One region of the Marinobacter shengliensis genome, then DNA from elsewhere that is predicted to be linked to it. Evidence: riboswitches for the same ligand, from Rfam matches in the RefSeq annotation. Region 1 holds a riboswitch; the other holds the start of a gene.

The links. A riboswitch is a leader RNA that binds a small molecule or an ion and turns the genes downstream of it on or off. The one in region 1 is predicted to bind cobalamin.
Region 2: it holds a riboswitch for cobalamin, as region 1 does, so the genes downstream of both, QUE75_RS15650 (ribonucleoside triphosphate reductase) here and QUE75_RS19440 (ribonucleoside-diphosphate reductase subunit alpha) in region 1, are expected to answer to the same signal.

What each region holds. Positions count from the first base shown of each region.
Region 1 is NZ_AP028062.1:4,245,200-4,250,985, forward strand. It holds gene QUE75_RS19435 (ribonucleotide-diphosphate reductase subunit beta) at 1-164, opposite strand, end outside; gene QUE75_RS19440 (ribonucleoside-diphosphate reductase subunit alpha) at 193-2,949, opposite strand; cobalamin riboswitch at 3,062-3,259, opposite strand; gene QUE75_RS19445 (DUF3047 domain-containing protein) at 3,409-4,101, shown strand; gene QUE75_RS19450 (FmdB family zinc ribbon protein) at 4,162-4,515, opposite strand; gene fmdA (formamidase) at 4,521-5,753, opposite strand.
Region 2 is NZ_AP028062.1:3,411,474-3,417,259, forward strand. It holds gene QUE75_RS15630 (methyl-accepting chemotaxis protein) at 1-74, opposite strand, end outside; gene QUE75_RS15635 (DUF488 domain-containing protein) at 183-545, opposite strand; gene QUE75_RS15640 (anaerobic ribonucleoside-triphosphate reductase activating protein) at 580-1,284, opposite strand; gene nrdD (anaerobic ribonucleoside-triphosphate reductase) at 1,286-1,432, opposite strand; partial or broken gene QUE75_RS15650 (ribonucleoside triphosphate reductase) at 1,425-3,137, opposite strand; cobalamin riboswitch at 3,324-3,526, opposite strand; gene QUE75_RS15655 (DUF2931 family protein) at 3,764-4,246, opposite strand; gene QUE75_RS15660 (DUF2931 family protein) at 4,405-5,043, opposite strand; gene QUE75_RS15665 (DUF2931 family protein) at 5,040-5,639, opposite strand; gene QUE75_RS15670 (T6SS phospholipase effector Tle1-like catalytic domain-containing protein) at 5,649-5,786, opposite strand, start outside.

The DNA.
Region 1 (5,786 bases):
GCGTTCATGAAGTACTCCCAGGCCCAGGGGTACTTGAACGGCGCCAACTGGTTGATGTCGGTTTCGCCGTTGATGACGCGTTTGTCGTCTACATTCACCGGCGCCGGGCCGGCGCTGGCCGTCGGCTTGTTTTCAGTTTTTGGTTCGTCGTCCCAATCCAGCATGGTTAGGCCTCCAAAGTTAAGTAAGTGGTTACTGACAGGCTTCGCAATCCGGCTCATCAATGCTGCACACCTGGGGTTGCGGCGCTGCCACCGGGGCGGCTTTTTCGGCGCCGGTAGCGCCCAGGGAGCGCAGGTAGTAGGTGGTTTTCAAACCGCGTTCCCAGGCCAGCTGGTACAGGGCGTCCAGCTTTTTGCCGCTAGGTTCGGCCATGTACAGGTTCAGGCTTTGGGCCTGGTCGAGCCATTTCTGGCGCCTTGCCGCGGCTTCTACCAGCCATCTTGGGTCGATTTCGAAGGCGGTGGCGTAGCGGGCTTTCAGCACCGGCGGGATGCGGTCGATCTGTTGCACGCTGCCATCGAAGTATTTGAGGTCGTTCACCATCACGTTGTCCCAAAGGCCTTCGGCTTTGAGGTCGCGCACCAGGGAGGGATTGACCACGGTGAATTCGCCGGAGAGGTTCGATTTCACGAACAGGTTCTGGTACGCCGGTTCGATGGACTGGGAAACCCCAACGATGTTGGAGATGGTGGCGGTGGGGGCGATGGCCATAACGTTGCTGTTGCGCATACCGTTTTTGGCGATCAGCTCACGCACCGGGGTCCAGTCCAGGCGGCTGTTGGTGTTGAGTGACAGGTCCCCTTCCCGGCGGCTGTCTTTCAGCAGGTTGATGGAATCGATGGGCAGGATGCCCTGATCCCACAGGGAACCTTCGTAGGTTTCGTAGGCTCCCCGTTCACCGGCCAGGGTGGCGGAGGCGCGAAGGGCGAAGTAGCTCAATTGCTCCATGGCCACGTCGGCAAACTCCACCGCTTCCGGGCTGGTGTAGGGCAGCCCCAACTGGTAGAGCGCGTCCTGGAAGCCCATCAGGCCCAGGCCCACGGGGCGGTGTTTGAGGTTGGAGTTCTTCGCCTGGGGCACGGCGTAGAAGTTGATGTCGATAACGTTATCGAGCATGCGTACGGCGGTGGTCACGGTGCGTTCCAGGCGCTGTACGTCCAGCTCGCCGTTGGCGATGTGGGCAGCCAGGTTGACCGAGCCGAGGTTGCATACGGCGATTTCGTCGGCGCTGGTGTTCAGGGTGATTTCGGTGCACAGGTTGGAGCTGTGCACTACGCCCTGGTGCTGCTGCGGGGAACGCAGGTTGCAGGGGTCTTTGAAGGTAACCCAGGGGTGGCCGGTTTCAAACAGCACGGTGAGCATTTTGCGCCACAGTTGTTTGGCAGGGATTTTCTTGAACAGTTTGATCTTGCCCTGCTCCGCCAGCGCTTCGTAATGCTCGTAGCGTTCCCGGAAGGCGTTGCCGTAAAGATCGTGCAGGTCTGGGGCATCGCTGGGGGAGAACAGGGTCCAGTCCCGGTCTTCACGCATGCGTTCGATCAGCAAATCCGGCACCCAGTTGGCGGTGTTCATGTCGTGGGTGCGGCGGCGTTCGTCACCGGTGTTTTTGCGCAGCTCCAGGAATTCCTCGATGTCCAGGTGCCAGCTTTCCAGGTAGGCACACACGGCGCCCTTGCGCTTGCCGCCCTGGTTGACCGCCACGGCGGTGTCGTTGACCACTTTCAAAAACGGCACCACGCCCTGGCTCTGGCCGTTGGTACCTTTGATGTGGGAGCCCAGTGCCCGCACCGGAGTCCAGTCGTTGCCCAAGCCGCCGGCCCATTTGGAGAGCAGCGCGTTATCCTTGATGGCGCCGTAGATACCTTCCAGGTCGTCCTGCACGGTGGTCAGGTAGCAGGAGGACAACTGGGAATGGCGGGTGCCGCTGTTGAACAGGGTGGGCGTGCTGGCCATGTAATCAAAGCTGGACAGCAGGTTATAGAATTCGATGGCGCGGGCGTTGGGGTCGTCTTCCCGCAGGGCCAGGCCCATGGCGACACGCATGAAGAACACCTGGGGCAGTTCCAGGCGGGCTTTGTTCCAGTGCAGGAAGTAGCGGTCGTACAGGGTTTGCAGGCCCAGGAAACCGAACTGGTGGTCACGCTCGGGGATGATCGCCGCACCCAGGCGTTCCAAGTCAAAGGCGGCCAGGGCTTCGTCCAGCAATTCGTAGCGGATACCGGCGTGGATGAACGCGCTCAGGGCCTGTGGATAAACCTCTGCCAGCGGCTGGTTGCGGGGCAGGTCCAGGGCCTCGGCGGCTTCCAGGCGAAGCTGTTCCAGCAATAGGCGGGCGGTGACAGCGCTGTAGTCCGGCTCTTGCTCGATACGGCCACGGGCCGTCATGATCAGGGCGGAGAGCACTTCGGTTTCCTCAATACCGTCGTACAGGTTGCGCAGGGCTTCGTCGACCAGGGATTCGCCATCAATGCCCTCCAGGCCGGTGGCAGCCTGTTCTACCTGCAGTTTCATAAGGCCCAAGTCCAGCGGCGCCACGTTGCCGTCGGCTTTTTTCACGGTCAGGTGCGGGTGCGCTTCCATGGGCTCTTCGATGGCGCGCTTGCGGGCGTGTTCTTCCCGGTAGAGCACGTAAGCCCGGGCCACCTTTTGCTCTTCGGCCCGCATCAGGGCCAGTTCCACCTGGTCCTGAATGTCTTCAATATGCACTTTACCGCCGGCTTTCAGGCGCCGGCTGATGGCCTGCACCACCTGTTCGGTTACCCGATGCACGGCGTCGTTGATGCGGGCAGAGCCGGCGGCTTTATCGCCTTCCACGGCCAGGAACGCTTTGGTCACCGCCACACTGATTTTGGCGGGATTGAATCCAACCAGGGTGCCGTTGCGTTTAATAACTTGAAGGGATTGGGTATCGGCGGCCGGGGCTTCGGCCAGAGCGGTGGCAGACATCGTGTTCTCCTGAAGTCGCGTCAGATTCCATTTAGCCTTCGCGAATGCAGGAGCACACCGTGCCTTGTTTCAGGGCAGGGATAACCGATCTGCTCACCTTGAGTCGCGAAGGTGCAGTACTGTTTCCCTGGCAGGTCTTCGGACTCAGGGGCGTGAACCTGTTGGTTCGGCCTTGCGTGGCGACTTCCCGGCGCTTGCCAGTGTCTTGATGCCACGCTCGTTCCCCAATACCGCTGCGCGTCAGTTCCGGATTCTCACCGGATTCCCGACTACCTTTATGCCTGAAGTGATCAGAGAATGATCACAACATATGGTAGTCAACCAAGGATTTGGTCACTATATACGGACTAATAGCCACTGACAAGGCACTTTATTGCAGGCCCGCTGTCTGCCACTGCAGTGGCCCGAAAACAAAAGGACAAGTCTATGAAGCAATCGTCACAGGCAGGCCCGGCATTGATGCTTGCCCTGCTGTTGGCCAGCCCGGCACTGATGGCACAGGAGCCGTTGCTTCAGCCGTTTTCCACGATGAGTTCGTTGTCGGATGGTTGGGAGCCACTGGAATTCCCCAGGATCGACCGGCACACGCGCTATGAGCTGGTCACGGACGACGGTGTTCAGGTGGTCAAGGCGACCGCTGATAACAGCGCCTCCGGCCTGATTGCCCGATTGTCGTTAGAACCCGGCGAATCGCTGATTCTGCGTTGGCAATGGAAGGTGTCCAATGTGTTCGACCGGGGCGATGCCCGGAAAAAGTCCGGCGACGACTACCCGGCGCGAATCTACGTGGCCTTTGAATTCCAGCCCGACAAGGCAGGATTCTTTGAACGGGCCAAGCGCAAAACCGTGGAGGTGATGTTTGGCGAGTCCCTGCCGGGTAATGCCCTGAACTACATCTGGGCCAACCGGTTGCCGGAGCAATCCATTGTCGCCAACGCCTTCACCGACCAGACCATGATGGTGGCGGTCAATTCCGGCCCGGAGCAAACCGGTGAGTGGGTCACGGTGGAACGGGATATTGTGGCAGATTACCGGGAAGCGTTCGGGGAGAATCCCCCGCGTATTGTTGGCGTGGCCATCATGTCGGATGCGGATAATACCGGTGAACGGGCAACAGCGTGGTATCGGGATCTGGTGCTTGAGAGGCCGTGAATTGTGGATCGAAAAAAGGCCCCGTATCGGGGCCAAACACGTGAAACGTCGAATCGGCTGTCAGTGGCTGATCATCCACGGGCGCATCGAGGGAAACATTTTCTTACCGTCCGCGGTATAGAACAGCATGGATTTGCCCGGCTTCGGTGAGCCGCAACCACAACTTCGGCTGTGTTCCTTGTCGTGTGCCCTGCGATCGGCAGTCGAGAACACTGGCTCGTGTTTTGAGCGCTCGTTCCGGTCCTGAGCCGATCGTTTGGCCGGGTCCATGGCGGCAATCTCCGGAGGCAGCACTATGACACGGGGTGACAGCGCCTGGCAGGTCGGGCACTCCGCCGGCTTGGCGCAGTCTTCCATGGTGGCCAGCTGGTGGAACAACCCGTGTTCCCGACATTTGTAGTCATACACAGGCATGGTGCTTACTCCTTGTCTTTCGAAAGGGGCACGTCCATACCGCCACTGACTTTCTTCTGTGGGCCATCAGCTGACGGGTTGATGTCGAAATCAAAGATGCCGGTTGGCAGCCAGAGCGTTGCACAGGCATTGGGAATATCCACCACGCCGCTGATATGCCCCTCCACCGGCGCACACCCAAGGATCGCGTAAGCCTGTGCCCTGCTGTAGCCGAACTTGGTCATGTATTCGATGGCATTCAGGCAGGCCTGGCGATAGGCCACATGCACGTCCAGATAGTGCTGGCCGCCCTCTTCATCCACCGAGATGCCTTCAAAGATCACATAATCGTCGTAGCGGGGCTTGATGGGGCTGGGCTTGAACACCGGGTTCTTGATGCCGTATTTACGCACGCCGTCTTTGATCAGGTTCACCCGCAAGTGAATCCAGCCAGCCATTTCGATGGCCCCACAGAACGTAATTTCACCATCACCCTGGCTGAAGTGCAGATCGCCTACAGACAGTCCTGCGCCATCTACGTAGACCGGAAAATACACTTTGGAGCCACGGGAAAGATCCTTGATGTCGCAGTTGCCGCCATGCTCCCTGGGTGGCACGGTTCGCGCGGCCTCAGCGCCAGCCGCCTTGGCTGCGTCCCCTCTCATCTGGCCCATGTGGGCCGTTTCACCGTTAGGCAGAGTAGCCAACTCCGGCACACGGTCAGGGTCCGTTGCTACCAGGCCCGCTTCCCGCTTGTTCCATGTATCCAGAAGTTCCTTGGAAGGCAGGCAACCAATCAGTCCGGGGTGGATCAACCCGGCAAACTCCACGTTAGGAATATGCCGGGACTTGGTGAACATACCGTTGAAGTCCCAGATCGATTTCTGGGCTTCGGGAAAATGTTCCGTCAGAAAGCCACCGCCGTTCTGCTTGGAGAAGAAACCGTTGAAGCCCCACTGGCTCTCCTCAAACGTACCTATGTCCAGAATGTCGACTTCCAGCAGGTCACCCGGCTCTGCGCCTTCGACGCCAATGGGGCCGGACAGGAAATGCACCTGGCTGAGGTCGACATCACGCACGTCGTCGGCACTGTCGTTGTTCTTGATCTGGCCGCCGGTCCAGTCGTAACACTCCACGATAAAATCGTCACCGGGTTTGACGGTGGCCACCAACGGAATATCCGGGTGCCAGCGGTTGTGGACTTTGTCGTTCTCGTAGGCCGATTTATTCAGATCGATCTTGATGATGGTTTCAGCCATAGCGGGCGCTCCTGTACATTGGCTTGTCTGTTT
Region 2 (5,786 bases), 830 kb from region 1:
GCAAATGCCTTGTTCAATGCCGACAGCTCCGCTTCAAGCGCTTCCACACGCTTTGTGGACGGCCAAAAACCCATAATCTTACTCCAGCCCATTAATAATGATTTATATTTTATACATGTTTAAGGTCGTGACAGTAAGGGTTTGTAACAACTGGCCCAACCCAAAGCGGATAGCGGATGGCTTCAGAGCGTTTCGTTCAGGATATAACCCCGCAGCGCCACCGCGTTGTTGTGCTCGGTGTCTTTGGCAGCAAACACCAGCGTTATGCGTTTGTGCTCATCAAGGATCTTCCAGAGTGTTTCCAGGTCCTCTGCGGCACCGTCGGACTGAAGCTCTTTCAGGTAGCTGTCGCAGAACTCCGGCCATTTGTCCGGATCATGGCCGAACCACTTACGCAATTCAGTAGACGGAGCAAGCCCTTTCAGCCAGTGGGCGATGTCGGCATCTTCTTTGGCAACGCCCCGGGGCCAGATGCGGTCTACCAGTATACGCGGGCCGTCTGAGCGGGCGGCGGTGTCGTAGGCTCGTTTGAGTCGGATATCCATTAACGCTCTCCGATTGAACAAGTCTGCTCCCAGACTACTCCCGCATGTCGAGGGTTTCAAAAAGCGGAGTGAGTTTGTTACGGACGTTTTGCTTGTTTTCCATGCTCAGATACCCGGCCCCGATGGTGCCATTCAGCATCTGATCACTTCGGGCGATCTGCACCGCAAACCGGCGCACGCCCTGATCTGACAACTGCTCCCCCACGGTAATCACCTGCTCCGGTGACTGCAGGGCGCCATGCCAAGTCATCCGGCATTCAAAGTCCACGCCGGCCTTTTGCAGTGCGGAGATAGCCGCCCAGCTTTCCTGCCCGGCATGGCGGTTGGTGGTGATGATTTCATAGTCTGAAGGCAGCGCTTTGATGTCCAGGCCCACCCAGTCCAGCCAGGGCAACAGCGGTTCCAGCAGTTTCAGATGCGGGGCGCCGGTGTGCAGGCCGTTACGAAAACCCAACTCGCGGGTTTGTTGAAGGGCAGGCAACAGTGCTTTCTGAATGGTGGGTTCGCCACCACTAAACACCACAGCATCCAGCAACCCCCGCCGGCTTGTCAGGTGCCGATGAGCTTGTTTCCAGGTGATTTTTTCATCACCAGCTTCAAGTGGTATAAGATGAGGGTTATGGCAGTAATGGCAACGCCAGGGACAACCCTTCAGGAACAGGGTTGTCGCCAGGTGTTGCGGATAATCGACGGTGGAGAAGGCCGCCATGCCTCCGATCACCAGGTTATCCGCAGTCATTTCAACGCTCCCGGAAGTGGGTGCGTTCGCGATGCTCGGACTGTTTGCCTTTGTTAAAGGCCGAGACCGGGCGGTGGTAGCCCATTACCCGAGTCCACACTTCGCAGCGCTGGCGTTGGCTGTCATCGGGAAGTTTCTGGTTATCCATGCTGAACTCCTTCTTTGCTTTTTGGGGAAGTGTCGGGCGTTGCCGACTTTTGCTGCCCGGCGAGTAACAGCTCGTCACATTTCGGGCAGAATTCGTGTTCTCCGTTCAGGTACCCGTGTACCGGACAGATAGAGAAGGTGGGCGTGACTGTGATGTACGGCAGCCGGTAATTCTCCAGCACCGTTTTCACAAACCGGCCGCAGGTGGCGGCATCGCTGATGCGTTCGCGCATATACAGGTGCAGCACCGTGCCGCCGGTGTAGCGGGTTTGCAGTTCATCCTGAAGGTCCAGGGCTTCAAACGGGTCATCTGTGTAGCCCACCGGAAGCTGGCTGGAGTTAGTGTAGTAAGGGGCATCCGGTGTACCGGCTTGCAGTATGTCGGCAAACCGTTTCTGGTCTTCCTTGGCAAACCGGTAGGTGGTGCCCTCAGCCGGGGTGGCTTCAAGATTGTAGAGATGGCCGGTTTCTTCCTGGTATTGCTTCATCCGTTCCCGTACATGATCCAGCAGCTCCAGCGCAAAGGCCCTGCCCTGCTCGCTGCTGATATCCTCCTGGTCACCGGTAAAGTTGCGGACCATTTCGTTCAGGCCATTCACACCAATGGTGGAGAAGTGGTTTCTCAGGGTACCCAGATAACGCTTGGTGTAGGGGAACAGGCCTTCAACCATTAACCGGCCGATCTCCTGGCGCTTTATTTCCAGGCTGTCCCGGGCCAGATCCATCAGCTCATCCAGCCGGGCAAACAGTGCCAGCTTGTCACCTTTGTAGAGGTAGCCCAGCCGAGCACAATTCACAGTGACCACCCCCAGGGAACCGGTCTGTTCTGCTGAGCCAAACAGGCCATTGCCACGCTTGAGCAGTTCCCGCAGGTCTAGCTGCAGGCGGCAGCACATAGAGCGAACCATGTTGGGTTCCAGGTCTGAGTTGAGGAAATTCTGGAAGTACGGCAGGCCGTAACGGGCGGTCATTTCGAACAATCGCAGGGCGTTGTCGGATGCCCAGTCGAAATCCCGGGTGATGTTGTAGGTAGGAATCGGGAAGGTAAATACCCGGCCCATACTGTCGCCTGCGGTCATTACCTCGATGTAGGCCTGGTTGATCATGTCCATCTCGGCCTGCAATTCGCCATAGCTGAATGGCATTTCCTCACCGGCAATAATGGGTATCTGCTCCCGCAGATCGTCCGGGCAAACCCAGTCAAAAGTGATGTTGGTAAATGGCGTCTGGGTGCCCCAGCGGGACGGCACGTTCAGGTTGTAGACGAATTCCTGAATGCACTGGCGCACGGTGGCGTAATCCAGGGTGTCCTTGCGGATAAATGGCGCCAGGTAAGTGTCAAAGGAGCTGAAAGCCTGAGCACCTGCCCATTCGTTCTGCAGGGTGCCAAGAAAATTGACCATCTGGCCGATGGCACTGGACAAGTGCTTGGGCGGGGCCGCCTCAACCTTGCCTGGCACACCGTTCAGGCCTTCGTGCAGTAGGGTACGCAAAGACCAGCCAGCACAGTAACCACTGAGCATGTCCAGGTCGTGAATGTGCAAATCTGCCTGCCGGTGGGCCTGGCCAATTTCCGGGGTATACACCTCGTTCAGCCAGTAGTTGGCAATCACCTTGCCGGCGGTATTCAGGATCAGGCCGCCGAGGGAATAGCCCTGGTTAGCATTGGCATTCACCCGCCAGTCGCTGCGGTCCAGGTATTCACCAACAGTAGCGGAGATATCCAGCAAGGCGGGATCAACAGGGTGTGAGGCAGTGTGGGTAGACATCAGGTTCCTCCTGGAAACGCGTCAGGTTGTCGCAATAGCTGCAGCAACGTTCGCGAAGACAGGAGGTCAGGCACGGGCGAATACCCGAGACATGATCAGCTGTTCACCCTGAATCGCGAAGGTGCAGTGCTTGTTGCCCTGGCAGGTCTTCGGACTCAGGGGCGTGAGCCTTTCGGCTCTGCCTTGCGTGGCGACTTCCCGGCTTTCGCCAGTGTCATCATGCCACGGTCGTTCCCCAATACCGCTGCGCGTCAGTTCCGGACTCTCACCGGATTCCTTGCCACAAACACAACATGTTGTGGCTTGCCAAGACAATTTAACTATATACGGAGATTGTGCACCCTGCAAATTAAAATGTACCTGGATTATTTTTTATTTGATGTCGGATCGGCGACGGGTACTTCACACCGATGTATCCGGCAGGTTCCAGTAATGCAGCCATGGTCTGGCCAGGATCGTGTTAATTGCTGCCGAAGCGGGTGGTCCATTGGTGCTGGGGACGGGGCATTAATGAGAGTCTTGCAGAAAGCTATGTAGAAACCGCGCGTATCTAAATTACTCGGTCACCAACCCTCCAAAGGCACACCGTGTTCTTCGATATACGCACCGTGTTGTTCTAAGTACTCCCTTGTGCGAATTTCAAACGCCTCGAGGTCGCCCTCAACTTCGACAGCGGGCACTCGCATGACTTCGACGGCATTAGATCGTTGGCTCATCATCCACACAACCACCTCACCACCAGGCGCAAGCCCCAAAACCAAAGTCCTTCTTGGCTTCATCAGAACATCTTTGCTTTGCGTGGCTGTAGGAGCAGGGACACGCATACGGTCCTGCAGGTCCGAGGGAACCTCAAACAACGTGGAGTAGAATTTTTGTTCAGAAAATGAGAACCAATGCAATGCGATCAAGCTGGGGAACGGATCTATCGGGCCTCCAGAACCGAAGGGGCCGTCAGGACCCATCCAGCAACATCGAACCCCACCTCCAATAGGTGCGCGCCAGCTCCTAACACCAGGCTTCTCCAAATGAGCATTGATTATCCACATTTCGTAGTGCTGGGGTGCGACAGCAACAATACCCCAGCTGATATCGTCTTCCTCCCAATAGGAGCAGCCTACCGATATCGCTAGCGAAACCGTACAAAAGATTGCAAGTCGATGTCTCTTCCTATGTTGAAGCTGCACAAAGGCGGCCACTGATCTGATCACCACCCCTCCAACGGCACACCGTGCTCCTCGAGATAGGCGCCGCTTCGCTCGAGGTAACCTTCCGTTGACTCCGAAAAATCATCAGGATTACCTTCAACTTCGATTGCCTGAACACGCATTACCTCTACCGCGTTTGTTCGCTGGCTCATCATCCAGACAACCACTTCTCCTCCGGGCGCCAACCCTAAAATCAAGTCGCTTCTTGGCAACTGGCGTATCTCACCTTTTTGAGTCCTGGTGGGAGCAGGCACTCGCATTTGATCTTGCAAATCCGGCGGGACATCAATCAAGATGGAATAGTATTTCTGCTCCGCAAAAGAAAACCAATGGATCGCGATCAGGTTGGGGAACGGATCCATCGAGCCCCCTGTTCCGAAAGGACCTCGGCCGCCCTCCCAGCAGCAGCCTTTATGGCCTGCAGGAATTCGCCAACTGCGTTCTCCGGATTTTTCCAGATGCAGGTTAATGACCCACACATCGTAGTGACTCGGGGCAGCGACCCCAACATACCAAGGGAGATCATCCTTAGGCCAAAACGACAAACCGACCCATACGGCAAGCCCCACTCCGCAAACCACAGCGATTGGTCGTTTTTTGAATGCCCGCTTCACAAAGGCGGACACCGATAGGATCACCAGCCCTCCAACGGCACACCGTGTTCCTCGAGATAGGCGCCGCTTCGCTTGAGGTAGTTCTTGGTCCGTTCTTTAAAAGCATTGAGATTACCCTCAACTTCAATCGCCTGAACACGCATCACCTCTACAGCGTTTGTCCGCTGACTCATCATCCACACAACCACCTCACCGCCGGGTGCAAGCCCCAACACTAAAGTGCCTCTCGGCTTCATCCTAACTTCACCACTTTGAGTGGTGGTAGGAGCGGGCACACGCATTTGATCCTGCAGATCCGGCGGAACATCAATCAAGATGGAATAGTATTTCTGCTCCGCAAAGGAAAACCAATGGATCGCAATCAGGTTGGGGAACGGATCCATATCACCGCCGGTTCCAAAGGGCCCTCCATCGCCTTTCCAACAACAGCCCTTATGGCCAGCGGGAATTCGCCAACTGCGTTCCCCAGATTTCTCCAGATGCAGGTTAATGACCCACATGTCGTAGTGACTTGGTGCAGCGACACCCACGTACCAGGGAATATCGTCATCCTGCCAAGCTGAACATCCAACCAAGACCGATAAGCATACTAGCCAAGAAAAGTTTCGCACATGGACCATCAGTATTCCTTAACGATTAGGGTAAACAACTCGTTCACCGGATTGCGTGGGAGCGTTCGGGGCGACGAGTTTAGGCAACCTCAACGAAGCTGACGCTCCTAGAGCCATAAAGTCGATAGGATTGTAATGCGCAGAGTAATGGGTATA